DNA from 3 places in the Solibacillus sp. FSL H8-0538 genome. Region 1 is predicted to be linked to each of the others. Evidence: riboswitches for the same ligand, from Rfam matches in the RefSeq annotation. Region 1 holds a riboswitch; each other region holds the start of a gene.
The links. A riboswitch is a leader RNA that binds a small molecule or an ion and turns the genes downstream of it on or off. The one in region 1 is predicted to bind thiamine pyrophosphate.

Region 1 (10,292 bases):
TACCATTCTTCGCTCCAAGCCATTCAGAAATAACTGCCCCCATGACACTGTAGGTAGCGGATATCTTCAAACCTGAAAATAGTGAAGGAAGGGCATAGGGAAGCTCCAACTTCCAAAATAATTGCTTATTCGACGCACCTGCCATAATCATGTAATGCTTTAATTCATTGGAAGTTTGCTTAAATCCATCTAATGCGGCAACAGTGATTGGAAAAAAGCAAACGAGCGTGATGACGATCATTTTTGGTAATAATCCAAAGCCAAACCAAATCACCAAAAGAGGAGCCAAGACAATAATTGGAATGTTTTGTGATATGATTAACAACGGATAAATCGATTCCCGAATGAAAGGGAGCAAGTGCAATAAAATAGCTGTAAGTAAACCGATAAGTAAACCTAGTGCAAATCCGAGTAAGGATAGTTTGACGGTTGATAATAAATGTGGGTAAAAGTTGGACCAACCATCGAAACCTTCATAAAATATTTTTGTCGGAGAGGGTAAAAGCCAATTAGGAATACTAAATTTAATCACAATCGTTTCCCATACAATGAATAAAAGGAGGAGAACCAGTAATGGTCTCCACCCTTTCGATACGATCTTCATCATTATCTATATTTCTCCGTAAGCTGATCCATTAAGATGCCTGATGGCTGGTACAATACTTTTATTTGGGAGATAACGTTACGGCTTCCCATCTCAATCATACGATCGTTCATTTTCGTGATAACCTGAAGTAATTGCTGTAAATCGCCTTCCATTGTTGTTTCGAGAGGATGTACCTCAAATTTTACCCCGGACTCTTGTATCACTCGGATTGCTTCATCTACATACGGAATTACACTTTCGCCATTTTTTGTTTTTGGTATGATTTGAATACTGATCAGTGAATTTGTCATTTCATATCCCCTTATTGTGGTAAAAATTCATTTGTAAATGCTTTTTTGGCATCAAGCTCTTTCTCAAGCAGCCCATTGTCAAACATCCACGAAGCATAATTTTCCCATACTATTTGTTTTTGCTCGCCCCATCTTGGTGCATCATCTTGATATTTAGAGGCTAGCCATTCTTGACTTTTTTTAACAAGCTTTGGATCCAATTCAGGCACTTCTTTAATTAAAATGTCGGCAGCATCGGATGGATGTTTAATAGCAAACTCATACCCTTTGGAAACAGCTTTTACAAAAGCTTTTACTGTATCTGGGTTTTCTTTAATCATGTTTTCATTAGTTGCGAGAACTGGCGTGTAATAATCAAGTTTATCAGAGTAGTCTGTTAAATATACCATATTGAGCTTTTCTCCACGCAGCTCTGCCTCTACACCAGTCCAGCCATAATAAATCCATGCGAAATCGATGTCTCGTTTCACAGCTGTAAAGAAATCAGTATCTCCCATATTAACAAACGAGACTTTATTTACATCAGCATTTTCTTTTTGCATCAAGGAAGAAATAACAGATTTTTCAACTGGTGAGCCCCAGCCCCCATATGTTTTACCTACAAAGTCTTTTGGTGTAACAATGTTCTTCGCAACTGGTGAGGCAAAACCAGATGTATTATGTTGAATGATGGCTGCTATGGAAACAAGAGGAACGTCTTGTATGCGTGCTTGTGTGATTGATTCTTGATAGCTAACGCCAAACTCTGATTTGCCTGAAGCCACAAGCTGGTCTGCTCCAGCATCACCTGGCATAATGATGTTCACATCTAATCCTTCGTCTTTAAAATAGCCTTTTTCTTTGGCTACATATAAACCGGTATGATTCGTATTTGGTGTCCAATCAAGTACGACAGATACCTTTTTAAGAGAGTGTGTGTCTTTCTTTTTCGTTTCTGATTCTGATTTCGGATTGCTACAACCTGCAATTATAAATAATGAACATAATACGATTAACCACTTTTTCATTTCTATTCCTCCTATTTACATAATAAAAAAGCACCCTAGGAGAGAACCTAGGGCACATATAAGCAAACAAAATTAATTGTTCAAGAATATGTTCCCTCCGCTGGTATCAACCAGATCAGGTTCTAAGAGTCAACATCTTAAGGATGTAATCTCAACCGGCAACACCGGTCCCCCTACAATTCTAGCTATTAAATTATATTCCAAACTCATTATAACAGAATCCTTTATTTTGACTAGTGAAAAATATGGGAATTTGGTAGGAGCGGGTGAAAAGAAGAAATGATTATTTTAGAAGGTAAAGCATGGGCAAGTCATTATAGATTAAAGTGAGATTTGATAATAGATAATTAAAGAGAAAATAATTAATCACTAGTATTGAATAAATAGTGTCATAGAAACTTTCTAGTTACGGATATTTAAACGGTTAGTTTAAGATTTTAAGGAATCTTAATATTGTTAAAAAATAGTAAAAAAACCTCATTTTGATTAGTCGCGCTGAACCTTACCATAAATAGGTGCGGTTTTTGACTCATATTCCCCACACTAATAGCTTGTGTCTTTTCTATTACAAGTTGTTCCATTGCATATGCGTGAAACCACCGTTCACTATTGTGAAGGAAGTTTATATTCTTGTATGACTCCCACTGGAAATATATTCGTTTCCTTTTCTGATGAAAAATTTTAAAAAGGCAATTGTAAAATAAATTTAATAGACTGATAAAACAAAGCGAAAACTCCTAACGTGATTGTATATACAACAATCACGTTAGGAGTTTTTGCTTTTCTTTTAGTCGGAAGTAGTTAATATTTAATAACTAATCATATTAAATGCCATTTTTGTAATATTTTTATATTATTTTACAGTTACTTTCATCTTATTTCACATCTGTTTTGTATTATTGGGAGTGAAAGGAGATTGCAAACATTGAAAAAACTATTCGTATTAGGACTAATATTGTTAAGTATCATCTCAGTAGATTTAATAGACAACAAGCACAAAATAAATGCTGAGGCAGCTGAATCTAGTTTAGAAAAAGATGTACCAAATAAAACAAATTGCGCATTTTGCAATATGGTTGTGTACCAAAAAAAAGATAAAATGGGTGTTTTTTCAGCGCAGGCAATTAAAAAGAACGGAAAGGTTGTTTATTACGATGACATCGGTTGTCTTTTATACGATGAAGTAAAACATAAAACAAAAAATAAAAAGTATGTTCGTGATTACAAAACATTAAAGTGGGTTCAAGCTGAAAAGGCCACTTATGTTAAAACATCGCTAGCTTCACCAATGGACGATGGTTATATATATTTTGCTAAAGCAGCAGATGCGAAGAATTATATTGCCAAACATTCAGGTACAGAAATTGTCCGGTTTCAAACTGTTCAAAATGAGAGTGTTCAGAAATATCAATAAGTATATTTAAAAACACAATAAATTCAGAAAGGAAAATAAAGAATATGAAAAAATATATAGGGTTTGTATTGTTTATATGTGTAATTTTAGTAGCATTTTTAAATGGTAATCAAAATTCAAGTGTATTTGCAGCAACTACAGATGTGCAAGCTATTAAAAATGGAGAAGTAGTTTATTATAAGGATGTATTTTCATTGTTATATGATGAATTAAATGAAGGGGTTACACTCACAAAAAAAGTTCGGGATTATAGTACAAAAAAATGGGTTGCGTTAGATTCAGTAACGATTGTTAAAATTAATGCTTCAAAAAATATTTATTTCTCAGAAGCAGCAGCTGCAGATAAATATATTAAAGCTTATAAAACGAAAAAAAACGTTACATTAAAAAAGGTTAAATTAAATACAATTAAAACTAGTGCCCAGGCAAAATATAATAAGGAAGCACCAAGTATTGTATTAACAGCGGGTACAACAAAGCCAACGAATAAAGATGTCACAGTGAATGTAGCTGTTACAGATAATAAGAAAGTGACCTTAAAAAAATGGGCAATTGGTACTAAACCAACAATTAAGTTTTCATCTGCAGACACAACATTCACAAATAATTCATTTACAGTAAGTGAAAATGGAACATATACAGTTTATGCTTTAGACGATAATGGCAACAAAAGTACAAAGTTAATAAAAATCTCTAATATTGATAAAATAAACCCAACTATTTCATTAAGTCCAAGTACAACGGATGCTTCAAATGAAAATGTAGTAGTAACTGCTTCAAATGAAAATGTGAAGGTAGTATCAAAAAAATGGGCAAGTGATAACCAAACAGCTATGTATTTCATAAAGAATGGTACAACATTTACGGGCAATACGTTCGAAGTTTCAACTAATGGAACATACACAGTATACGCCGAAGACGATGCTGGAAATACGAGCATTCAAACAATCACAATTTCAAATATCGATAAAACTGCACCAGCAAAAACCCTTTCAATACCTGAAAGTGATGCAACAGCAGTCAGTAAAAAAATACAAGTTTCAACTAATGATGATAATGGGATTCAAGATCAAAAATGGGCATATGGAAATAAAGGTGTAGAATACTTCGTTGATAAAGGTTCTAGAATAGCACCATTACAAAATGCGAATCAAAAAGATAAAATTATCACACTAAAAAATGGTGTTTATACCGTAAGCCCGAAATATAAAAAAGCGCACCTTTTCGGTACGCACGACGAATGGCCATCTATCTGAAATTTTTTCGGATAGATGGCTATTTAGCACATGTGGCTTGGATATTTTTTGACCAAGGCATGTAGTTAATTAAAATTTGGGGTTGCTGATGGATCGGTAAATTCGGCAGCTCTGTCATTAACGTTACTAGGTATTGATAGAAGTCGATACCATTTGCTTTTGCTGTTTCAGCCAAACTTAAGCAGATCGCATTCGCTTTAGCACCAGCTTCACTAACAGAGAAAAGCCAGTTCTTTCGGCCGATCACATTAGGGCGAATCGCATTTTCAGCTGGATTATTATCGATTTCAATGCGACCATCGAGCAGAAAAGCTTTTAACCCATGTACACGATTTAATGTATATTCGGCAGCTTTTGCCAAGGCATTTTTTCCGAAGAAAGGGGATTCATCTACCCATTTTAGAAACTTTTCTACAATCGGTTTCGAATGTTTTTGCCGTGCTTTTCGTCGTTTACCTGGTGAAAGATGCTTAAATTGACGTTCTAAGTGATACAGTTGGTCACAGTAATCCACACCAATTTGACCGTTTCTGCTATCAGCTTTCAGCCAATAACGTCGTACATGCGCCCAACAGTTGGCGAACGTGACATCAGGTAGATTGCCGTATGCAGAATATCCATCACAAATCACGGTTCCTTTAAAGCCAGCTGTAAAGTTTTCTAATACAGAACGACTTCTCGATAAAGCACTTTGGAAAAGAACGATGATTGGTCCTTGGCTTGGCACGCTTCGGAACACCCAATTGTAGGCATTCGATTGACCTGATTTACCATCTGATCGTTTAATAATTTGCGCATACGTTTCGTCCACATGCAGAACAGATTTTGCTGTTAATGTCTGCTTCATCTGCTCATAAACCGGTAGAAGCCAATCTTCTGCTGCACGAATGACCCAATTCGATAAGTTTTTGTCATTGGTAAGCAGACCAAATCGGTCCCACTCCTTCACCTGGCGGTAAAGAGGTAAGTACTGGATGAACTTATCGTAGATGAGTTTTGCTAAAACAGTAGGTCCTGCAATGCTACGTTGAATGGCAGCTTGCGGTGCTTTTCCACGTTTCATCTGCGCTTTTTGAGTAGTATCTTTTTTACAATGCCTACACTCATAAGCGTGTTCAATATGTTGAACACGCTTCATTGTAGCCGGAATGAATTTTGCTTCCTCACGCGCAATGGTCGTACCAGCTTCGGTCATTTGACCAAGGCAACAGTCACATTGCGTGTTTTCAGGATGATGGTGAATTTCTTCTATTTCAATCCCGTCACGAAAAGAATCATTCCGTTTTTTCTTATGTAATTTACGGACAACGGTATACGTAATCATTGCCGTGCTTTGTTCTTCTGTCTGCTCAGAATCGCTAAAAGACGGATCGTCTTCGAATAAAGAACCTTGTCCGTCTGGTGCTTTATACTTTGATTTTTCCGATTTTGAACCGTATAAAGCCTTGGTTAATTGGCGAACTTGTTCAGTCAACGCTTCGATTTGTCGATTTGACTGAGCTAATTGTTGCTCAAGCATTCGAATTAATCGTTCATTTTGATTTTCTTGCTTAGGAGAAACGTTCGTCAAATCATTCACCACATTTCCGTTCAGTATAAGTTATGGATGATTATACCACCTTAATAGGTGGGTTTAAAAGACACCTTTTGCAGATTTCGCAATCGCTTTTGGCTGCTGAAGCGATAAACCTTCTAACAGCCAGCGAAGTTCCTTTTGTGAAAGGTTACGTACTTCCTTTTCATCTTTTGGCCATTGCAGTTTGCCATTATCTAATCGTTTATAAAGCATGGCGAAGCCATCTCCATCAAAATACAAACATTTATAACGGTCTTTACTCGTTCCAGAAAATAAGAAGATGGAATCACTATATGGATCAAGTTTAAAAGAATCCTGAATGAGTGTTGCGAGACCGTCAATACCTTTACGCATATCGGTCTTACCGCAAATAATGTAGATGTTCTGCACGCTCGTAAAATCATGCTTCATTGATTATTCAGCTCCTTCACGATCGTTTGGATGATGTGCTCATCTACGCCATTGAAGAAAGAGATTACTGCGGTAGCTGTTTTAATTACGCAGCTTGGATCAGAAGGAGATTGCGGTGAATTTGTAAATGAAGATTCGTCAATGATAGGGTCTAGCGACACGGGGACAATTGTTAGTTTAGTTGTTGGCATAGAAAACACCTCCCTTATTTGATATATCTATCGTACCGGGAGGTGCCTGTCATATATATGCGTTATTTGATTACGGGCTTACTTTATACCGTGTATGCTGAGGACAAATTGGGGAATAAAGCAGTAAAAACAATTACTATTGATGGAATATCTGAATTTACAGAAGTAACACAAACGGGTGTACATTGTGAAGTTTGTCGTATGGATCTTCATAACACTGACCCAAATAAAGTGTATTCTGCCAAAGCGCTTGACCAAGAAGAAAATACACATTATTTTTGTAGAATTGGATGTATGTATCATCAAGAGCAGGCAAATGGTGTAGCATATACTAATAAATTTGTTCGTGATTATAGTGCAACAGCACCACGCTTAAATAACTGGATTGCAGTTGAAAATGCAGTAACTGTGAAATTCAATAATCGTGAAACTGCCAAAGGAATCATGGGGTGGAAACTTTTCCATTTCACAGATTTATCAAGTGCAGCAAACTATCTAGCTGTGAGTAAAGAAAAAGTAGTAGCTGAAAAATTAGGAAACATCATTCAATATGCGAAAACGAATAATAAGGGTATGAATTATCAATACGAGGTCGATAAAGCAGTACAGTAATTTTAAATAACAAAAATTTGAATATTTATTATTTTAGACTAATAGAAAAGCGAAAACTCATGTATCGTAATTGTTGTAGAGACAAGTCACGATAGGAGTTTTCGCTTTGTGTCATTAGTTGAAATATTCTGTTTTATGATTACCGCCTTTTTAGGATTTTTACCTTATTAATATACAAATTTGGAGGTATTACATTCGTGGTTAAAAATTTGATTTCCATCATTATTATCATGGGTTTAATAACGATAGTTGCGATGAATGTTCTCGGTAACGAGAAAGAAACAGTGAAAACAGCACAAACAGCTAAAAAAAACGAAACAGCATCTACTAATGAAAAAGAGGATACGACATATCAAGTAGAGTATGTAGCACCAGATTTTGAGTTGAAAACGTTTGAAGGTGAAACAGTACGTTTGTCGGATTATGTAGGTAAAAAGGTGATTTTAAATTTTTGGGCAACATGGTGCCCACCTTGTAAAAAAGAAGTGCCACATATGCAAAAGGTTTATGAAGAGTATAAAAATCAAGGTGTTGAAATTTTAGCAGTTAACGTAACAAATAAGGATAAGGGAGAAGAAGCGGTTGCTAAATTTGTGAAAGAACATGGACTTACTTTTGAAGTTTTGTTAGATGAAGAAGGGTTTGTAGGTAATACATATCAAGTACTTACGCTGCCAACGACTTATATGATTGATACAAAAGGAAACATGGTTGACATCATTGAAGGTCCAATGAATGAGGCATTGATGAAAGAATTAATTAACAAGGCTGAATAATAAAAATTAAACAGTACTAAAGAACTTATTGAGTAAACACTATATTTGACGAGGATAATGTGTTTTTGTATCCTTTTGACTACAAAACACCACTACTCATTGAAAAAGAGATAAATCAGCCTGAATTATTCACCTGAATTTAAATTATTGAGAACTATAGTAGATTTACAATGTGAAAGTCAATTTAGAAGGATAAATAGCCGAATGAGAGAAGGTTTGAAACGAGTCTTGGGAAAACACCGATTTTTGGGTAGACTTCTCCCTGGTGCAAGTTCAATTTTAAAAAATTTGATTTAGTTGAATGTGAGCCGCTGCACTCGGGTCAGTACGTCCCAAAAGAAGTGTTCATAGACAAAACTGGAGGATATTTTGAAATACAGTGAAGGACCAGATTTTACTAACTTACTTGCGACTTTGATCAAGCGTGTTCGTATCGTTTGGATTTGAATCCCATTTTAGTTTTTAGGGAAACTGAGTGTGCGTAGCCAGTTCGTGAAGTTATTGGCAAGCAGATTCAACATCATCCGAGCTTCATTGACGAGAAAATCATGACCTTTCATCTTGCCTCGCTGTGTGTATGACTGCACAATGGCTTGTGGTGAAAAGGTTTCACCAAGATTTGTCACAAAAAAGCATGCGAAAAGAACAGTTCACCTGCTGGGCGCATGGACTGAAAATAATACGGCTAGGCTTCGACCAAGATGAAGCTCGATAAATCGATTCTTCGACGTAGCTTTCAGTTATGGAAACATCATTAATTTCATGTGTTGGGTGAAGTTCTTTCGCAAGTGCCTATAACTTGGCGTTCACTTTTAAACGAATGATGAAGTACACCGATTCTTTTTCACATAATTCGTAGAGGCCAGGTACCGCAAAACCACTATCACCACGTATGAGCGTAGAGGTTTCTGGAAATTTTTCATTATAGTGTTCGATGAGTGTCTACTATTCGGGGTTCAGTTCACGCTCCGATGGAATCATTCTTTGGGCACTTTAAAGATGAAGTCTATTTCAAGTCGGTGAATAACTTATTCGAATTAAAACAAATGGTGGATCATTATATGGAGTATTACAATCCTTCTCACAAGCAATGGCATCTAAAAAGATGGCTCCAGTAGAATACCGGAACCATCTCTTCACAGCTTAGACTGCCCAATCGCTTTTTATTAAACTGTCCGTTAAATGGGGTGCAGTTCAAATTTTTTGAGTCACTCTTTTTTTTAGCGAATTACCACAGTCACCATTAACATGAAGTAGATACTAGTCACAAATAGACAACTAAACAGAAAAGATACAATAATCGGTGCTTTTTTGAAAAATGATAATACAATTAATCCTATAAATAAGATGGATAGGAAAAAGAACAGTACTGTATCTAAGTTCACAACAAAGCCAATTGTACTACTAGAGTTGATAATGTCAGCGTGAAATAGACGAAATAAAGGTGACACTGCATCATTCGTTAAATAATTGCCATGAGGGGGTGAGTGTTGTGAAAAAGCAGCTGTAATCGTAAAAATTGTCAATAAAATAAAGCCTTCCACACGAATCCATGGAATTGGATTGAATGACGCATCTTTAGATAATCGATATTTAACAATTAAACTATTCACTAAAGCATAAAAAATAAGTGGCAGTAGGAATAAATGTTTTATTAATAATCCTTGTCCATACGAAACCATCCAAGATCCGATATACCCATCAACCATTACATCCATTAGAAACAAGCCACTAAGAGCCGTAACAGCTAAACAGCAAATAGCAACTAACGAAAACCAGTTCAAAAATTTGAGCCAATTATTTTTATTAATCGAACACCAAGAAATAATAAGTAGAATCCCTACCCAAATGCTGATCGCTGTTAAATGAAGAAAGTCGCTTATAATTCCTATTATTGGATCAAGAGCACCTGCATGGCTTGACCAAGCAACTGTTAAAATTAGTCCAAATGTTAATAGTGCCCCTAAAAAAGAAAAGATGCCCTGTTCAGTAGATCTCGCAAATGAAATTAATAGAACTAACACAACGGAGCCAAGTAGGGTAAAATCCCATGCAGTCCCAACTGTATAGGTTGTTAAAACAATTTTAAACGTTTCAAGTAAACCTAAGCGTGGAGCAATATATAATGTAATATCAAGAACAGGAATAAATG
Region 2 (10,292 bases), 1.2 Mb from region 1:
ACCGATCAATATGGATGGATGCATCCAAAAGTACAGGTACAACACCACCTCTAATAAAACCTACGTAGCCAAATAAAGACTCTTTATTATTTGAACATAAACAAAAAACGAGCGTTCTTTCACCTACTTTACCACAGATAGCGTCAGCAATTTCTATCATTTCAGAGTAAGAATATTCTCGTTCAGCATATACAGCAGTGCGGTTCCAAAACTCCTCAAATTTTTTGAAACTATTCATTAATAAAGTCTACTCCCAACCGTTTCAATAGCTCCATTCCTGATAGGTAAGAATCGAACTCTGTAATCCATTCAGAATCTAATGAGACATCAAAAACATCCTCAATCTCAGAAATGAGTGTCATATGTCCAATTGAATCCCATTCTCTTGTTACTCCAAGTGCTAAATTTTCACATACATCATCTTCCTCTAAGTCCAGCACATTGATAAATGTATTTCTATATTTTTCGATATTTCTCATCATTTACACCCTTTCAATAATTACTTTCTCCTGCATCTGTGTGAAGATCTTGTTAGCTCAAACAGTTTTTATATCTGACAAATCTTCTAGGGTTCAGCAACCCCATCTTGAAGATGATGCACCTGAAATCTACGGTAACCTAATCCATATTAGATCTGTCTGAAGTTATACTTTTTTGTCATGGATAATGCACACTCTAGCTCGAAGAAAAATATTTAGAATATCGTTGGAAGAAATAATGGACAAAATGCGCAACCATTATGGATTACTCAATTCAATAATTCTGTTATTTTTCATCGAGACAGCACTTATTAGCACATTTTCATTATCTTTTCTTGATAACGAGAATCATTTGCAGATATGATTCTAGCATAACGCTTTTCAGAAGGTCAATAACTAAAATAAGGGCTTTTTGCCTGATTCACAGTTTTGGAAAAGGAGTTCTTTTAAATGTGGATATACGAAAAAAAAGCTACAATACCCCGTAAAAGTAAGCACCTGTAACCTCAAACTAGCTAAATTCCTAGTCGACAATACGGTACTGACGGCGAAATCGCCGAAACTCTCCGATATATAAACCAGCGCTACTCCATTCCTGACAAAGTTGTCGGACTCCTAACAGACATCGCAACTGCAGAATTTTCTCACCATGAGATGATTGCCAATGATAGTCAAACAGATTAAAGACGTATCAATACAAATGGGTATTTGGGAAAAGATTAGAGATCAAATTATAGATTTAGTAAAATAACACTATAAAACTAAAGCATGCTTTAGTTACATAAGAAAATTAATTAGATTTTATCTTGATTAATATCGTTAAAGATTTTCTCAAACAGGGTGCAATTGAAGACATGACGTCTCAAATCGAAGATGTTTCGGCTTCTACACAACAAGTTTCTGCGAGTACTGAAGAGGTTGCTGCATCCGTCAATGAAATGTCCTCTGTGGCAAGTAATGCGGCCGAACAATCTGAAATGATTGCAGCTGCTGTTGAAGAACAAACAGCCACAATCCATGAAATTAGTGCCGTTGCGAAATCATTAAGTGAAGGCGCCGTACATGTCCAACAGGAAATTAATAAATTTAAAGTTTAATAACAAAGAAAGCAGTTCCCTGTAACTAGACGTTTACAGAGGACTGCTTTTCACATTATAGGGTACTGCAGAAAACTATTGACGAATTGAACAATTCTCTCTTACTGATACAGTTGACTACCTGCTTTTTTAAATTCCGCTGCTTTTTCCTGCATCCCTTGATGAATAGCCTCTGTCGTATTTAAATCCTTGTCCTTTGCAAAATTACGAATATCCTGCGAAATTTTCATACTGCAAAACTTTGGCCCACACATTGAACAGAAATGTGCTGTTTTTGCACCCTCTGCAGGCAATGTTTCATCGTGATATTCCACTGCTCGCTCTGGGTCTAGCGATAAGTTGAATTGATCGCGCCAACGGAATTCAAAGCGTGCCTTTGATAATGCATCATCACGCACTTGGGCTCCTGGATGACCTTTTGCCAAATCTGCCGCATGTGCTGCAATTTTATACGTAATCACCCCAACACGCACATCTTCACGATTTGGTAAACCTAGATGTTCTTTCGGTGTTACATAGCACAGCATGGCCGTACCGAACCAACCAATCATGGCTGCACCAATAGCTGATGTAATATGGTCATAACCTGGCGCAATATCTGTTGTTAATGGCCCCAATGTATAAAACGGAGCTTCCTTACATACTTCCAATTGCTTGTCCATATTTTCCTTAATAAGATGCATCGGCACGTGACCTGGCCCTTCCACCATAACCTGTACATCATGCTGCCATGCAATTTGCGTTAGCTCTCCCAGTGTTTCAAGCTCTGCAAACTGTGCCTCGTCATTGGCATCTGCAATTGAGCCAGGACGTAAGCCATCCCCTAATGAAAAGGCCACATCATACGTTTTCATAATTTCACAGATTTCTTCAAAATGCGTGTATAGGAAGTTTTCCTCATGATGATATAAGCACCACTGCGCCAGTATAGAACCGCCACGAGACACGATGCCCGTCACACGATTGGCTGTCAGTGGCACATAACGCAGCAATACGCCTGCATGAATCGTAAAGTAATCGACCCCTTGCTCTGCTTGCTCGATTAACGTATCACGATAGACCTCCCACGTTAAATCCTCCGCGATGCCATTCACTTTTTCAAGCGCTTGATAAATTGGTACCGTTCCTACTGGCACAGCCGCATTGCGAATGATCCATTCTCGCGTTGTATGAATATGCTTACCCGTAGATAAATCCATAATATTGTCCGCACCCCAGCGCGTTGCCCATGTCATTTTTTCCACTTCCTCTGCAATGGAAGAGGATACGGCTGAATTACCAATATTCGCGTTGATTTTCACGTGGAAGTTACGCCCAATAATCATTGGTTCTGCCTCTGGATGGTTAATATTCGACGGCATAATCGCACGACCTGCGGCAATTTCAGCACGGACAAATTCAGGGTCCATATTTTCACGAATTGCTACAAACTCCATTTCGGGTGTAATAATGCCCTTTCTTGCGTAGTGTAGCTGTGTCACATTACGGCCCTTTTTTGCACGTAGAGGCTTTCGGGAAAGTTCAGGAAAAACATTTTCTTTCATACGTGGATCATCAGCATTGCGGTAGCCATTATCCTCTGGCTTAATCGTACGACCCTCGTATTCCTCGACATCGCCACGTTCTATTATCCACGCACTGCGTAAAGCAGGCAAACCCTTTGTAATGTCAATATTATAGGTAGGATCTGTATACGGACCACTCGTATCATAAACACGCACTGGTGCATTGTCCTCTTCACCAAAGCTACCTGTTGTTGGACTGAGTGTAATTTCACGCATCGGCACTAAAATATCTGGTCGTGATCCTTCCAAGTACACTTTTTTACTTCCCTCAAAGTTGGACATGATGGAAATGTTTTTTTCGCTAACTGTTGTCATAAACGAATTCTCCCCTAGTAAAAGATTTTTGAAATAGGACCGAATCCAGCTCACCCCAACAGATACTATTGCTAAATAAGAAAAGCCGAATCCAAGAAATATTGGATCCGGCTGTGTTGTAAGGGTTTCATTTATCGCACATTTCACGTATGGCGATAATCGTTAACTTTCCCACGCTGGTATGAGCCAGATCAGGTCCAAAGGGTCAAGAAACCTCTATGCGTTTCTCTCTCAGCCTGACTCATCAGACTCCCCTAGTTAAGGCTATTTAGTTTGATGTTAGTTTAGCAGATATTACTAATAGATGGAAGATTCATTTTCATTTTTACGCAAAAAGTATTTCTGCTATATAAATGACAACCGTCACTGTTATACAGCTAACAATAGTTGAGAGTAACACCGTTTGCGCAGCGGTTGCTGATTCCACGTCATATTCTAACGCAAGACTCGAGCTATTGAGTATGGTTGGAAAAGCACTGGCGATAAAGAGCGATTGCGCCACCACACCATCTAAGCCAAGTACGAAAATAATGAGTAACGCCACAGTTGGCCCAATAATGAGTTGCGTAAAGCAACTCACAAAGACTGTCTTATTGAACATCGACTTGATTTCTAGCTGAGAAAGCTGTGCCCCAAGTGTAATCAGTGCCACAGCGATGAAGCCATCTGCCACATGATCAATCGGAATACGAATAAACTGCGGAATGCCAATATCTAAGAATTTCATGCCGACACCAATAATTAGTGCATGAATAATCGGCATTTTTAAGAAATCCTTCACAATGGCAAGCCCTGATTTCGTCGAGGAAATCAAATTATATAGCCCATATGTATACGTCGTCATATTTTGAAAAATCACAAGGATCAACTGAATTGCTACCCCTATCGGCTGCGTCACGAAAATCATTTGCGCCACCGGAATACCGTAGTTGCCCGAGTTAATGAGCACTACACTATTTTTAAACACCGCCGATTCCGTTTTGGCAAGACCGAGCCCCTTTGCTAAAAAGTGACTAAGCACCATCTGACTGCCGATAAATAATGTGATAAACACCGACACCTGCCCAAGCACCGACAGCTCCACACTCGTTTCATATAAATTCACAAAAACAGCAGCTGGCATAAAGCAATACGTAATCAGCTACGACAAGGCCTTCAAATTAAAGCGAAACTTCTTCTGCAAAACAGCGCCCAGCAGCAACACTAAAATCGGGGCAACAATTTGAAAGAAAATCATGCCGAGATACATCATGTGGTTGTCCCCCTTTCGTTCTGCTTTTATAGTAGAACTGTCCAGTGGGTTGGTCAATCCTAATGAATGTGGGAGGGTTCGGCAGAGCATAGTGATGTACTACCGGAGCGCTGCGGCCACTTACCTGAGCGGGGCGGCGTCCTACCAGTGCAGCGCTTATCCTCTCTGTTCCTAATTAAAATGAACGAAAAAGACTGCCACCCAAAGTCAAGTGTCCCTGACTTTAGGTGGCAGCCTTGCTTTTTGCTTCTACATGAGTACCTAATTGATTAAGTGAGTTTGAATCGATTGACAACCGCTTGTAACTCATGTGCAATTTGATTCATATTATTGATGGAATCTGCTACTTTCTCTAGCTCTGCTTGTTGATCAACGGCTGACGCACTTACCTCTTCCGCTGAAGCAGCTGTTTCTTCTGAAATAGCTGAGATACTTTGGATAGCCATCATTGCTTGATTTTTATGATTCAACATATTAGAGAGTTCAGAGAGTAGTTCATTAATTGCCGTTGCAATAGAACTAGAAAGCTCACTATTATCTTTAAATGCCGATTCCGTACTTTGAACTGATTCATTTTGAGCTTGCATTAAGCCGACATTGGAGGAAATTACTGAGACTGTTTGTTTGGAGTCCTCTAAAATACTTTCCACGGTTGTCTTAATGACTTCGGTTTCTTTTCTTGACTGTTCCGCCAGTTTTCTAACTTCCTCTGCTACCACGGCAAAGCCTTTACCATGCTCTCCAGCGCGAGCAGCTTCAATACTTGCATTTAGTGCAAGCAGATTTGTTTGCTCCGTAATACCTTGAATGGATGCAATAACTTGATGGATGTTTGCAATGTTGGAGGCTAGTGATTCAATTTGCTGTTGTATTCTTCCATTCATTTCATTCGTTTCTGCATTACGTTCCCGCAAACTTTCGACTTCTTTCATCCCTTTGTCTGTAGTGGCTCTTGTTTTGTTTGACAATTCGTCCATTTGATTCGATAGCATTGTAATGGCATCGATTTGATCAGATAAATCGATCATGCGATAATTTGTTACTTCCGTATCTTCGGATTGCTTCGAAGCACCTTGTGCAATTTCATTGATTGCTACGGAAACTTCTTGGCTAGAAGCTACGATTTCGTTAAAAGCTGCATGAATGTGATTGGATGATTGATTGAGCATTGTCGCAGAATTCAACACAGTCTGTATGGCATGATTCGTTTTGTCTAGCATATTATTATAAGCTAATGCAACTGCGCCAATTTCATCTGATTTAATATATTTTTTATCTATTTTTTTAGTTAGATCTCCCTCTGCTGCTGTTTCAATTGATTCTCCCAAAAGCTTCAATGGCTTTAATTGTTTAAATATAAACCTTGCACTGACAGTCGCCATTAAAAGGACCATGACAATGGCTGCTACCACCGTGAATACAAGAACCTGATTATAGGTTTCTAGAATTTTGGATTTTGGTAGTACTAATTGAACCGACCAAGTATCGTCAATTCCGTCTAGAATCATAGGGGCAAAAGCATTAAATGAGTTTTCTCCTAGTTGCTTAGAATCCACATAAATACTATCTGGCTTTCCATTTTCCATTGCATTTTTAACGCCTGTCCAATCAATGGCATCCTGCATATTTGTTCCATCTAACTTCTCGTTAATGCTATTAGCTGTTAATATGCCTTTGTCAGTTATTATTCCTGCATATCCGCCATCCGGTTTAATGGAATCAACCAAACCCTTTAAAAAATCGATGGATAAATCAGCCGTTAACACCCCAAAGAATGTTCCTGAAGAATTTACTAGCGGTACTGAGATTGTTGTCATGGAAATCATTTTACCATTTACCTCATAATCATAAGGCTCCGTTAGTACCGATCGCTCCTCATTCTTTGGCACTGAGTACCATTCCGCACTTTCCGATTCTTCAAATCCTTCTTCTAAAGGAGTTGTTAATATTTGATTATTCTCTTTTACTAAATAAGGTACAAAGCGATTATTCGCATCTATTAAATTTGCATCAATAGTTGGCTCAACTGTTGCAGTATCCTTTTCTAAAACAGCTGCTACAGCAAGCAAATCATCATTCTTCGCTAAATTAGTTTCAAGTATATGCAAAACTTCTTCAGCAGAGAGTTTCCTATCGTTTTGCATCGTTTCAATTATATGCTTAGTTGTCTGTAATGTGTCATTTGCTTCCTTAAAACGTTTGCTCATCTTCGCAGCAGAAAATTGAGCATTTAGAAGTGTTGCGTTTTCCGAATCATCTACACTCTGATTATAAAGAATGAAACTCGTGAAAAAAGTATAGGTAATAAATAACACTAAAAACAATCCTATGATTAAAGAAGATAGTTTAAAAGCAATACTTTTGGATTTTTTCATTACAAACACCCCCACTTTTCTTTTAAATTAATCATACGGTATAGGTATATGTACCACAATAATAGATTTATCTCAATCAGCATAAATATCGGATCAATTAAAAGAAAATTTAAAACATAACGAAGCTTTTGAGCGCACTGAACTATTGACTGACTATGCCTTAGCGTAAATCGGTTACATCCGTCAGAGGCCTTCACTTCTTTCACCTTCTTTAGACGACCACTGTAAAAAAGCAAAACCACACAGTTTACATCACCTTTAGAGACAGGAAGATAACTTGAAGTAAAGAGATCGTCCTGACTTCACTAATTTACTAGCGACTTTCACAAGGCGTGTACGAATGGTCTGAATTTACATCTGCTTTTGTCATTTTGGAAAATACATGGTACATAACCAATTAGTGAAATTATAAGCAAGGAGACTCAGCATTGCCTTAGCCCTGTTTACTTGGAAAGAATGGCTAGTAATTTTATCTAACCCAAAACCATTTTTTGCTTCTTTGATATAGTTCTCCATTGTACCTCTTTTTTTAGTACGTACGAATAATTGCCTCCGGAGTGCAAGCCTCTACTAAATTAGTCACAAAAAACGTATGGGTAAAGAGCAGGTAACGCGCCGGACGAAGGGATTGGATCATTACTTTTCTTGGTTTAGACCATATTTTTGTTTGATAGATCGTTTCCTCAAAATAGTATTCGTTCTTTTTGCTATCAGAAGGCGCAGTGAAAGGCTGATACTCCTCTGCAAGTCGTGGTAAAACGGCATTTGATTTTAAACAAATGACGTAATAAACCGTTTCCTTTTTACAAATGTCATACAAAGCAGGTAACGCAAAACCACTATCTCTACAAATAAACGGAGTCGTCTCTGGAAAGTTTTCGTTGTTAGGATTCTTTTTTCATTTTATTTTATGCATAAACATTTGGTGAAAAAGATGAGGAACTCGGCTTTAGTAGCTTATCTAGATAAATCGGTGAATAATTCAGGCTTCTTATTCTTAAATTAAAAAACAGCTCATTCAGAAAAAATCCCTGAACGAGCTGCTCCTTTTACTGCGGTCGTTCCATTGTAAATACCTTGCCTATTTCTGCGTAATCATTGCCAGCTAAACGGCTTACCGCCCCTAGCTCGTGCGGATCAATACGCCCCTCTTCACAAATTGCTTCGTCAATATGGAACTGCACAACCTTCCCAATAATGAAGTCACAGCCCGGCTCCGTGTCCCCGCCTAACTCTAGTGCCTGTTCGAGTACACATTCAATACGTACTTTCGATTCCTTCACCCCCGGCACCTTTACATGCGTACTGTTTACAAGTGTTAGCCCCGCACGCAAAATCTCACTTTCCTCTGGTGGTAAATTCGCTGCCGTTTCGTTAATTTTTTCAACATTGTCTGTATCCACAATATGCACGACAAATTCCTTCCCCGCTAAAATATTTCGCGCTGTATCCTTCACATGTCCACCTGGGCGCTGGATACTAACAGAAATCATCGGTGGATTAGATGAAACAATATTAAAAAAGCTAAACGGTGCGCCGTTCACCACTCCCTCCTGCGATTGTGTCGTCACAAATGCGATTGGTCTTGGTATAATCGAGCCAATTAAAAATTTATAGTTTTCACGTTCAGTTAGTTGCTTTGGGTCAATGGCAATCATTAAGTCCCGTCCTTCCTCTGTTAAAGTAATGGCGCCTCGCCAAAAATCTATTATGTACGCCTTGTTTCATTATATAGTAGTTATTTTATCGGTATTTATTTATTCTGGAAGCTTCCACCATTGTGTAATTTTAAAAAGAGACTGTTCTTTTTTAGTATACAAGCCCTTTACTTCTTATTAAACCCCCTTCGTATTTTTATACATCACAATTTTCAGTAAATAGGGTGCATTTAACGAGTGTAATAATACACTTTAATACAACGAAAATACGCGCTCTCTCCTCTTTAATAAAAATCTAGAATTAGTAAAAATAGTATTTCAGGTAATTTATCTATTCGAAAACCCTTTTTTCAGCTTTTTTTATTTCTTTACAAAAAACTGTTATAAACAGATGATACAATTGCTACTCCACTATTAATAATTACCATTTTAAACATCAATATCCATTTCAAAAACTGCATAATACCAATCTTTCTTCATGTATAAATAATAAATCAACTTCCATTTCGTTGTACTACTATCTGTTATATTATTTAGACAAAAGTAAAATCGTAAAAATCAAATAATTTCCGATAGAGAAAATTTAGAAATAAAACAGTTATTTCAATACAATAAGTAGATATAATGTGTTATTTTACCTTTAAACAATAACTTTCCTTTTTCTAACATACATGACATTCCAATAATAATTCAATTCATCTAAAATCTAGAAAAACCTTGATATAATAACGTTTTCACACTCCAAATCAAAACAACATTCGCTACAAAAATAGCGAAAATCCTTATTTAAACAAAATTTATTTACTTTAGCGAAATAATGAATCTCCAAAATTTCACTTGCCTAACATAATAAGTTGGTGGTAAGTTAGACTCAAGAACGTTCAAAAATTAGTCACAAACACTAATAACAGAAAATTATAGATTAAGTGACAATTTTCTAGAGATAGGGGAGAAAATGATGAAAAAAAATCGTTGGCTTATAGCATTATCCGCGATAGCAATTCACTTATCAATCGGTGGAGCCTATGCATATAGTGTGTATAAAAATCCAATTGCTACTGAACTTGGTTGGGAACCATCACAAATTACTATCGCCTTTTCAATTATGATGGGGCTTGCTGGATTTGCCGCAGCAATGTTCGGTAGTCTCGTTGAAAAACTTGGGCCTCGTAAATCAGCAATGGTTGCTGCCGTATTGTTCGGCCTTGGACAAGGTGGCGCAGGGTTAGCCATCTCAATGGATTCGGTTGTTTTATATTGGTTGACGTATGGTTTACTTAGTGGCTTAGGGATGGGGATTGGTTATATTGCACCGGTTTCAACGCTTGTTAAATGGTTCCCTAATCGTCGTGGTCTTGCAACAGGGATGGCTGTACTTGGATTTGGATCTGGCTCACTGATTACAGCGCCAGTTGCCACTAATTTAATGGCTTCTGTTGGTATTTCAACTACATACTTTATTTTAGGTATTAGTTATTTTGTATTAATGATTTTAGGCGCCCTTTATATTGCACCGCCGAAACCGGGGGATGTAGAAGAAGCAAAAGCATC
Region 3 (10,292 bases), 1.7 Mb from region 1:
TCTAATTTTGATGGGAAACTATTATTTTTCGCTGAATTAGTCGTAAAGTCTGTGTCAATCGAAGCTGATAGAGGTACTTGCAAACAACTTACAGAGGACTAGGACGCATATCGATACTATATGAAGAATAGTAAGGTAGATCATGTATTGCAAAGTAGAAATCTCTATTTTAATTTATAGTTTCTTCAAAATGTCGCCATACTTTACAGAAATTCTATGAGATTTCATTAATTTCTCCTACCAATTAAGTAATTACATAATGTATAATTGGTTGTAACGAACTTTTATATTCTTATATTCTGAAGGGAGCCCTGCAATTATGAATCATCATCATCCATTTAGTATTGAGTACTTTACAACTGTTTTAGGTTATTCAGTAGTTCTTTTAATCTGCCTTTGGTTCTTTATCCATTTCCTACGTGTAGGTTTAAAATCTGAAGAATCAGTTCACATTGATGCAAAAACTGGTAACTTTGCACCTGGTGAATTAGCTAAAAACCATCATTAATGTATTTAACAGTCGCTCTTGTAGCGGCTGTTTTTTTATTCCCTGCTTTTTGTTTACGGTTTTCACTATTTATAAGTTGTTTACCCTGAAATATGTTTTTATTATTTGAATTCTTAAAAATTTAATTTAAAATAGATTTTGTAAGGAAAGGGGTATCATAGTTATGTCTTCATTAAAAGAAATTTTAAGCTTCAACGACTCGTTTGTAACAGATAAAAAATACGAGCCTTTTATAACGACCAAATATCCAGATAAGCGTATTGTTATTTTATCATGTATGGATACGCGCCTAGTGGAGTTATTACCAAAAGCAATGAACTTACGTAATGGTGACGTGAAGATCGTCAAAAGTGCCGGTGCGATTGTCAATCATCCATTTGGTGGTATTATGCGTAGTTTACTTGTAGCAGTGTATGAGTTAAAAGCGGACGAGATTTACATTGTAGGGCATTATGATTGCGGGATGAGTGCAATTGACCCTGATCAAATGCTTGGCCATATGGTAGAACGCGGCGTTAAACAGGAAATCATTGATATCATTAGTTATTCTCGAGTTGATTTAAAAGAATGGCTACGTGGTTTTGGCGACGTGACAACAAGCGTAATGAAAAGTGTGGATTTAGTGCGTAGTCATCCGTTAATGCCTAAAGGAATACCAGTACACGGACTCGTTATTGACCCAAGTACAGGTAGACTCGATTTAGTAACGGACGGTAATACTGTTATTAGTAAATAATTGTACAGCGAATTGGTTACATGCCAATTCGCTTTTTTTACGAATGGCTAAATAAAATAACATTGTTTTTTATGGAATTAAACATTCCTAGCGAAAACATACTACAACTCTCCACGGCACAAAGAGCGAATTCGAACCACAGCGTTTAATAACGCCTTACAAAAAAAAAAGATTAGCGCTGGTAGCTAATCTTTTTAAAATCGTTCTGTAAAATGGCATACATATAATGGTCTACCCATTCACCGTTAATAAATAGCAGCTCTCTTAGTAAGCCTTCGCGTACAAGTCCTGATTTTTCAAGAACGCGAACAGAACCCTCGTTTTTCGGTGAAACATATGCCTCGATACGGTGAATATTAATCGTTTGAAATGCAAATTCAAGCACGAGCTTGACTGCCTCAGTAGCGATACCCCGTCCCACAAAGCTTTTATCAACGGAATAGCCAATGAACGCACTTGAATACGGCAAGCGCTTAATGGCATATAGCGAAATATGGCCGATTAATTGCTGTGAATTCATCTCATAAATGCCGAAAGAAAACTCCCGATTTGCATGCAACAGTTGCAGGCTCTCTAAAATCTTTTTATATTGCGCTTCTTCTGTGTAGTACTCATCTCGGTGCAGCGGCTCATACGTCGACCAAGAATATTTATTGTTCGCTAGTAACTCCGCTAATTGTCTCGCATCGGATTCTATAAATGTGCGTAATGTACATTGGTCACCGAATAGTCTAATCACGCGATCACCCTTTTTCTGAAATAAGCCCCATAAATTCCTTAACATCTTTTCGCACAATACAATTCCTTTCTCCCAATGGGGATGTTCCGTAATAGCTTTTCCTAGTTACGCCATCGCTAATCCTTCGGTAAAGGCTTCTGCTGTGCTTCCCCCATTAATTCCTAATTTTTTTGCTCCTATCATTTCTACGAAGGATAAAGCAGTTTCGTTCACGTTCATTGTGAGTCGACGATTTATCCTATGCGAGAAACGTTGTGCATATGTACGAAAATCTATGCACTCATGTTGAATCCATTGACATAGTTAGTGAACATTGTAATTTCAATAGCATTTTGTGAAGCTATTTACTTTTCTTTTTCGCATTATTTTTCTTTTCTTTTTTATCTTCTTCTCTTTCAATTGTCTCTTCTGGTACTTCTAGCGCTTCTAATTCCGCTAGTGCTTCTGAGGCCTCTTTATGTGCCTCGTCGAATACATTCGTTATATGTAAGCCACGGCGAGCAGCTTCCTTTTCAATATGTGCGATTGTATCTTTTAATACTTGTATACGTGCATATTGCTTATCATTACCTGGAATTAAAAACCAAGGCGCCTGCTCAGAGTCCGTTTTTGCAAACATTTCGTCAGCGGCTTCACTATATAAATCAAATTTTTCACGGTTACGCCAATCTTCCTCTGTCAGCTTCCACGCCTTGTATGGATCCTGTGCTCGGGCATTAAAGCGTTGTAATTGTTCGTCAGCATCAATATGAATCCAAAACTTGATGATAATATAGTCCCCATCTGTTAATAGTTGCTCGAAATTATTAATTTCATTATAAGCACGCTTCCATTCTGTTTCTGTCGCGAAACCTTCAATACGTTCCACTAGGACGCGACCATACCACGACCGGTCAAAGATAGAAATTTGTCCATGCTGTGGAAGCTTGCGCCAGAAACGATGCATATAGTTATAACGAAATTCATGTGCTTGTGGTGCTGAAATTGGATGTACAATGAGTCCACGCGGGTCAATGCGTTCTGTTAGGCGTTTAATCGCGCCACCCTTACCAGCTGCATCCATACCTTCAAATAATATAATTAAACCAATTTTATTATTGAATAAAAACTGCTGAGCGTTTAACATTTCATACTGAAGAACTTTTAATTTTTTCTTATACATTTTTTTGTCTAGTTCAAGCGATAAGTCGAGATCTTTGATTTTTTTCATGTATATCATTCCTCCTTGTTAAGATACTTCCATTTTACTGTAAAATAGGTGTAAATGGTATTTGTTGTTGAAAACTATAGGAATGTATATAATTTTATTGAAAGGAGAGGACGTTATGGATCGCATCGTTTTGCTTTTTACGTCTCTTATTGTAATAGCAACATTTACGACTTGCGCATATTGGTTTGAATTAAACGGACAAGCAACGATTGAAATTTTAAATCGTTTACCGATTTTATTCTTACCTGCTAGTTATGTGTATATGCTATGGATCGTAATATTCGTTAGTTTATTCGTTTGGATGATAAACTACTATAAAAACCGACATACGCCTTTACGTGTATCTACACTGCAAACGGCTTTATTTGTTTGTATTAGTGTTTTACAAGTTGCCACTTTATTTACATGGCATAGTGAGCTCTATATCGCCTCGATTACATTCTTGGCACTACAACTCCTCTCTATGTTCGGACTTTATATGACGTATCCTCTTAACAGAGAAGGTATTCACTTACGTATGCCAATTGCTGCACTTTTAAGCTGGTCCTTAATGTTATTTTTAGTCTTTATTCGTTATATTCATGTCTTTTTCGAATGGCCAGACTTCGGCTTCAGCAACGCCTTATGGGCAGTAATTATTATGACAATTGGTACCGCATTTGCACTTCATTTACGCTATCATCATTTCGATATTATTAGTCCACTTGTCTTTATTTGGAGTTATATTGGCATTATTATTGCTTATGGTTTTGAAGAGCTACTCGTTTCAACTGCCGCGTTCTTTTTATGCGGAGTGATGATTGTCGGCATTATTTTTATGAAAAAGACACATCTCGCCCTGAAATAAAGCAAAACATTCTTAAACACTAAAAAAATCGTAGCGCCTAAATGGCGTCTACGATTTTTTTAGTCTTCTGATTAGAAAGACACAACTCGCTCAAAATAGGGCGAGTTGATGTCCTTACTTATGTGGATGGGAAAGTTATACTTTTTCATCCAATAAAGTTAAAATTATCGGTTTATCCTTTGTTACAATAATTGAATGTTCAATTTGTGCAACTAATGATTGATCTGGTGTAACGAATGTCCAGCCATCACCTGATTCAACGATATGCTCTGCTTTTGCTGAAATGAATGGCTCTACTGCTAACACCATACCTTCCTTCATAATCGTCGTATCCCAAGCATCATAATAGTTTAAGATGTGATCAGGTGATTCATGAAGTGAGCGACCCAGACCATGACCAGTTAAGTTCATAATGACTGTTAAGCCGTGATCACGTGCTTCACGTTCAACTGCTTTACCAATTTGGTTTAATTTTGAACCGGCTTTTATTTTCGTTATCGCACGATCTAATGCTGATTTTGCTACCGCACAAAGCTTTTCTTTATCCTCATAGCCTTCACCAATAACGAATGAAATCCCTGTATCTGCAAAGTAGCCATCTAAAGAGCCTGATACATCAATATTAACAATATCGCCTTCTTTGATAACTTTAGAACCCGGAATACCATGCGCTACTTCGTGGTTTACACTAATACAAGTGTAGCCCGGAAAATCATATTCGCCTTTAGGACCTGAAATCGCACCAGCCTCCGCAAACATACGGCCTGCAATTTCATCTAATTCCAGTGTTGTTACGCCCGGTTTTGTCGCAGCCTTCATCGCTTCACGAATTTCCGCACAAATACGGCCGATTTTTTTAAATGCTTCTATTTCTTCTTGAGTTTTTACAATCATGTTAAACGTCCTTCCTGTAACAATGTCTACCCTTTACTATAACATAATTAAAATCTGTTGTAGTAACGCAAAATCTCGTTAAGTCAAACATCGTTGAAGCTCTTTTTATCATACATTATACGGGAATAACCTTACATATCAATTCAATAAATGCTTAATTACAATGTATGTTCTTAGCTTATCTATGGCTACCTCACAAGCGGCAAAAATTAGAAAAACACATCTCGCCCAAAATAGGGCGAGATGCTGTCCTTTCTTATGTAGATATGAAAGTTATACTTTCTTATCTACCAAGTAAAGTGTAGTTCGCTATAAAAAACGAACTACACTTTTTATCATTTTGCTTGTAGAAGCTTTGGTGCAGAAGTAAATAATAATACTGCAACAATAGCTGTTAATATTGTCGCCGGAAGCATATACGTTCCATTATAAATTATCGAATACGCCCATACATTTTGGTCTCCTGCATATTCCGCAAAAAAGATAACGCCTGCTAATGTATGCGCAACGTAACGTAAAAAACCACCTAAAACCGTTCCGATCACGATAAAAACAGCAATTTTTGTTTTATCTGCCCTTGCTGCAGCCGTTAATAATGGTTGGCGTACAATTCCAGCTAAACCAACGACAGTAAAAGCAATGCCGTAATCTAGTAGTGCCTGCGCCCAGTGTAAAATGTACGCACCGAACATCATTTGAAGTACGCCAATGAGTAAGCCCGTTGCGAGTCCTGCTGATAGTCCCCAGCGAATGGACATTAATATAATTGGCACCATGACTAAGCTAATGGATCCGCCCTGTGCCCAAAGCGTAAATGTTAATTGGTCTAAAATAATGCCGATTGCTGCGAAAATCGCGATTTCTACGAGCATTAATAAACGTTTGTTGTTCATAACAAATCTCCTCTCTTTTTTCCGATGTAGGATTTGAGAAGGAATAGAAACTGCAAAGCCTGACGACAATTAGAAAAGCACATTCGCGCATGTATGAGCAATAACTCAGCGTCCATACGACATTATCGATAGTACTGACATCGTGTCAGCCTCAACCTAGATGGTGTGACTCGAATGGCTAGACAATAAAAAAAACCGACATCAGGACAGAGCCTGACGTCGGTTAGAAGTCGGTTTCTATCCACATCCCTGCGCAAGTGTTAACTTACAGGTTCGAAGGGTCAGTACATACGTGTACAATCTCAGCCGACAAATCGGCCCCCCTTGTGGGCATACATCTTAAATTGCTAGAACATACTCATTGTACTGAACGCAGCACTATAATTCAACAACAGATTTTTTTGTTTTCATTACGAATCTTTTTGTTTGCCCTATTCGTATAATTTACAAAGGAGCTGATTTTTATGGACAATACGAAAGGCTTGAGCGCACTTAATTATTTTAGCATCTTTTTTGCGCCATTTTTATTACCGATTATCGTCTTTCTAATTTCTCAGGATGAAGAGGTTCGTTATCATGCAAAACGTGCGTTATTATCACATGTAATCCCATTTGTTATTGGTATAATTATTGCTGCCTTTTTCTTATTTACAGTCATCCTTAGTGGCAATGAACCAAATTGGGGTGACACAGTTTTTACGTCTATGTTCCTACTGATGGGCTTATATGCATTAGCCTCATTCTTCATTGTTATTTGGAATGTCATCCAAGGTGTTAAAGTATTGCGCTAATGTTCATAGACACTAAAAATTAGGGTATATTAAACTAATTAAACCATTATCTAAAGGAGTGCAAGCACTATGAATATTGGAAAAATTTTTAAAACGGCCGTAAAAGTTGCCCCGATTGTTTATCCAATCATTAAAAAAATTGTCATTAATAAATCAGCCCTGTCTAACTCTACTACAACAACTCGCAAAAAATAATTAGAAAGAGGTAGCCCTTCGCAACGTGCGAACAAGCTACCTCTTTTTTATTTAATCACAATGGAAGTACGGCTGTAGCCTTCTTTCAGCTTTTCAACATGAAGGATTGCTGGCATTGCGGCTTTTAGTTCTGCAACGTGCGAAATAACTCCAATTAATCGACCTGTTTGCTGAAGATCAATTAAAATATCTATTGCTTTACGCAATGATTCTTCATCTAATGTACCGAAGCCTTCATCAATAAACATTGTGTCAATATGCACGCTCCCTTGCACCCCTTGAATAACATCCGCCATTCCGAGGGCTAATGAAAGTGAAGCATTAAATTTTTCTCCGCCTGATAGTGTTTTGACATCGCGTGTTTGACCTGTATTGCTGTCAAACACATCAATACTTAAACCACTTTGTGCATTCCCTTCTTTTCGCCCTGTACATTGTAAATAATATTGTCCGTCTGATAATATACGTAAACGCTCATTCGCTGCTTGCGTTACTTTTTCCAAATAGCCAATTTGAGCAAAGCGTTCAAATGAAATTTTATGTTCATTTTGACCACGTACTAAATCATAAACATGCTCAACCTTTGAGAGCTTTGCTTTGGATTCTTCAATTTCCTGCGCTACCTGTAATAAACTTGTTAAAGTAGAGCGGCATTGCTTTTCATAGTTTTCATTGTTTTTTAATGCAGACAGTACATCTTCTACTTGTCTATTTACTTGTTGTAGCTGTTGTTCAAGTTCGTTTAAATCCACAAGCTCTTTACCTTCTAATTGTGGCATATCCTCATTAATCTGCACTGTTAATGTGTGCAATTGTTGTTTATACTCTTCCAACGCTTTCACAATTGCTTGGCGCTCTTCTACACGTAGCTTTGCCTGACTATATGCCTCTGGTGTTATAAAGCCTTCTGTTTGGAGAGCTTTATTAAAGCGTTCCTTCGTCTCAACTATTTCATTTTGCAATTCTTTCAGACGGGTCCCTACATTCATTAAGCTCACTTTACATTTTTCTTGGTTTACTTCAGCTTGCTGTAGCTGTATTGTTGCCGTTTCAAATGCTTTTTGTAATAAAGTTAATCGAGTTTTTTCAGATTGCAATGCGTAATTAACATCTTCTACGGTTTGATATTGTGGGAGCATGGCTTGTTTACTTTGCGCTAGCTTCCCTTGTTCCTGCGCTAGTTCTGTTTCGTTTTTGCTTAGGAATGTACGCCCATTTTCTATACGCACCTGCAGCTTTTCAATTTCCTCTATTACTTGTTTTAAACTCGCCTTATTAGCGATTAGTTGCTGCTGCTGTTGCTTTAAAATAGTTAACTGTTGCTGCTGTTGGGCTAACGTTGCTTTATATGCTGGTAGTTCCGTCATAGTTAATGCGTTCGATTCAAGCTGCAGGTGTTTCTTTTCAAAGTTCGCAGTTTCAGCATCTAGCTTTGATTTAGCGGCATAATAGTGTTTCATTTCTTCATCCGCTACTGCACGTAATTGGGCTACAGTTTTTTCATCTACGCTACTCGCTGATTGTGTATGCAGTGACGGATGCTCGGTGCTACCGCATACAGGACATGCATGACCATGCTGTAAATTAGCCGCTAAAAAAGCCGCTTGATTACTACGCATTTGACTTTCTAATTGTGTAAATTCTGCCTGTGCTTTTAATGCGTTTTCCTGCTGCTCATTCGCTGCCGCTGTATAAATTCGAACATTATTTTGTAGCTCAAGCGTTTCCTCTACAAGCTCAATATTGCGTTGTAGCTGCTGATGTTGTAGAAATACGTTTTCATATGCAGCTACTTTAGACTCTAATTCATCAATGTTTGACCGTTGTGTAGCTTGTTCTTCCTTTTTCTTCTGCATTTCCAGCGTTAAATTATTAAATAATCCTTTCGCTTTTTCAACATTAAGCTCTAATTGTTGAATGTTAGCCTGCATAGTTGCCGCGTCATTGTAAATCGGTACGAGTTGCTCAAGCTTAGAAATTGTTTTTACTAATTGTTCACGTTCAGTATCCTTTTCTTTTTCTGCATCAAAAACAGTTTGAGCTTGTACAAATGCTTCACCTGATTGCTGAACGTTCTTTTGTGCTGTTAACACTACTTCGATTTGGCGTTGCTCTTGTTCATATACTTTTTTATATTCAAATTCCAATGGCTCAATATTGCTCGCCCTATTTGCCAGTTCATAACGCTGCTGTTGCTGTTCAAAATGCGTTGCTTGGAGCTGTAATTGATTCAATTGAACTTGACGCTGTTGAAACTTCTCAATACGCTCGTTTAACATTTTCTGTTCGCCAAAACGTTTATTCGCTTCTTTGAGCTGTTCATTTACCGCTTCATATTGCTGTCGAGACTCTATAGCTTGTTCATTATAATAAGTTGCTTCCTCGTCTAATGCGTTTTCCAATTGATACATATTTACTGTTGCTGCATCAATTACACTAAATAATTGTGACTCGCGATTCGGAAGCTTACTTTTAACATCTAAAATATATTGATTTTGTTTCATTTCGGCTTGTGCAAATTGACTTTGTGCATGCGTTCTTTTGTCTTTTAGCAAGTCAACCATTTTAGTGAAGCGCTCCGTCTTAAATATTTTCCTGAAAATTTCTTCCTTATGCTTTGATTCAGATGTTAATAGCTTCTGAAATTCCCCTTGCGGTAACATTACGATTTGATTAAACTGCGATTGTGTTAAGCCGATTAGTTCTTCCACTTTTGCTTGTACTGGTCGCACTTGGAATTTTTCAACGACTGGCTCATTCATGCCACCAGTAATATCATAAAATTCACGTTTTGAGCCTGCTCCATTAGGACCAAATTTACGCCAAATTCGATACGTTCTACCTCGAACCTCGAAAATCAATTCGACTTCTGTGTCCACTTTTTCATCTGCAAAATCACTGCGTAAAAAGTTGGCTTTTTCACGATCTTCACCGCTACCTGTATCATATAGTGCATACGTAATAGCATCAAAAATCGTCGTTTTCCCAGCTCCAGTTGAACCAGAAACGACAAAAATACCGTGTTCATGGAGCTGTGTAAAATCGATTACTTCAGTATCTTTATAAGGACCAAACGCTGTCATTGTTAATTTAAGTGGTTTCATAACATGACCTCCTGTGCTTCACGTTCACCGTCTAATAATTGCTGTAACACTTCGTTATACAGTTCCTTTGTTGCTTCATCCGCATCTTTCCCCGTCATTTCCTGATAAAAGAGTTCAAATAACTCCTCATCGTTCATATTGACGCGACTCATTACTGCAGACTCTGCTGTAATTTGCTGATAAACCGCTGTTCGCTCTACATGTAGTGCATTCGGATAGACCGTACGTACCTGCTCTGTTGCACCCTTCACATAATCTTCATCCGTGAGCTTCACATACACATAGTCTTCATTACGTTGATGCTGTAATAGTTCATCTAGGCTCCCCTTTACTATGCGCATATCACGCAAAGGCTTGAATGAACGTTTTTCCACT

Region 2: linked by a shared signal. The riboswitch ahead of thiC (phosphomethylpyrimidine synthase ThiC) and the one ahead of MHH87_RS07030 (ABC transporter substrate-binding protein) in region 1 are both predicted to bind thiamine pyrophosphate.
Region 3: linked by a shared signal. The riboswitch ahead of thiT (energy-coupled thiamine transporter ThiT) and the one ahead of MHH87_RS07030 (ABC transporter substrate-binding protein) in region 1 are both predicted to bind thiamine pyrophosphate.

What each region holds. Positions count from the first base shown of each region.
Region 1 covers NZ_JBBOPI010000001.1:1,503,573-1,513,864, forward strand. Annotated here, with positions in the region: gene MHH87_RS07020 (ABC transporter permease) at 1-607, opposite strand, end outside; gene MHH87_RS07025 (thiamine-binding protein) at 607-897, opposite strand; gene MHH87_RS07030 (ABC transporter substrate-binding protein) at 909-1,904, opposite strand; TPP riboswitch at 1,980-2,089, opposite strand; gene MHH87_RS07035 (nitrous oxide reductase accessory protein NosL) at 2,830-3,318, shown strand; gene MHH87_RS07040 (hypothetical protein) at 3,363-4,574, shown strand; gene tnpC (IS66 family transposase) at 4,594-6,144, opposite strand; gene tnpB (IS66 family insertion sequence element accessory protein TnpB) at 6,208-6,561, opposite strand; gene MHH87_RS07055 (hypothetical protein) at 6,558-6,752, opposite strand; gene MHH87_RS07060 (nitrous oxide reductase accessory protein NosL) at 6,810-7,364, shown strand; gene MHH87_RS07065 (redoxin domain-containing protein) at 7,562-8,140, shown strand; partial or broken gene MHH87_RS07070 (transposase) at 8,434-9,079, opposite strand; partial or broken gene MHH87_RS18875 (IS3 family transposase) at 9,103-9,287, shown strand; gene MHH87_RS07075 (copper resistance D family protein) at 9,361-10,292, opposite strand, start outside.
Region 2 covers NZ_JBBOPI010000001.1:284,084-294,375, reverse strand. Annotated here, with positions in the region: gene MHH87_RS01350 (AMP-binding protein) at 1-238, opposite strand, end outside; gene MHH87_RS01345 (acyl carrier protein) at 231-482, opposite strand; partial or broken gene MHH87_RS01340 (manganese catalase family protein) at 930-1,142, shown strand; gene MHH87_RS01335 (hypothetical protein) at 1,334-1,576, shown strand; gene thiC (phosphomethylpyrimidine synthase ThiC) at 1,678-3,456, opposite strand; TPP riboswitch at 3,608-3,722, opposite strand; partial or broken gene MHH87_RS01325 (AEC family transporter) at 3,782-4,708, opposite strand; gene MHH87_RS01320 (methyl-accepting chemotaxis protein) at 4,978-7,083, opposite strand; partial or broken gene MHH87_RS01315 (transposase) at 7,351-7,966, opposite strand; gene MHH87_RS01310 (flavin reductase family protein) at 8,133-8,741, opposite strand; gene MHH87_RS01305 (L-lactate MFS transporter) at 9,700-10,292, shown strand, end outside.
Region 3 covers NZ_JBBOPI010000001.1:3,223,996-3,234,287, forward strand. Annotated here, with positions in the region: gene MHH87_RS15540 (hypothetical protein) at 320-508, shown strand; gene MHH87_RS15545 (beta-class carbonic anhydrase) at 672-1,244, shown strand; gene MHH87_RS15550 (GNAT family N-acetyltransferase) at 1,417-2,028, opposite strand; gene MHH87_RS15555 (polyphosphate kinase 2 family protein) at 2,324-3,193, opposite strand; gene MHH87_RS15560 (hypothetical protein) at 3,309-4,040, shown strand; gene map (type I methionyl aminopeptidase) at 4,176-4,934, opposite strand; gene thiT (energy-coupled thiamine transporter ThiT) at 5,270-5,827, opposite strand; TPP riboswitch at 6,057-6,162, opposite strand; gene MHH87_RS15575 (DUF4870 domain-containing protein) at 6,292-6,618, shown strand; gene MHH87_RS15580 (hypothetical protein) at 6,688-6,813, shown strand; gene MHH87_RS15585 (SMC family ATPase) at 6,861-9,917, opposite strand; gene MHH87_RS15590 (exonuclease SbcCD subunit D) at 9,914-10,292, opposite strand, start outside.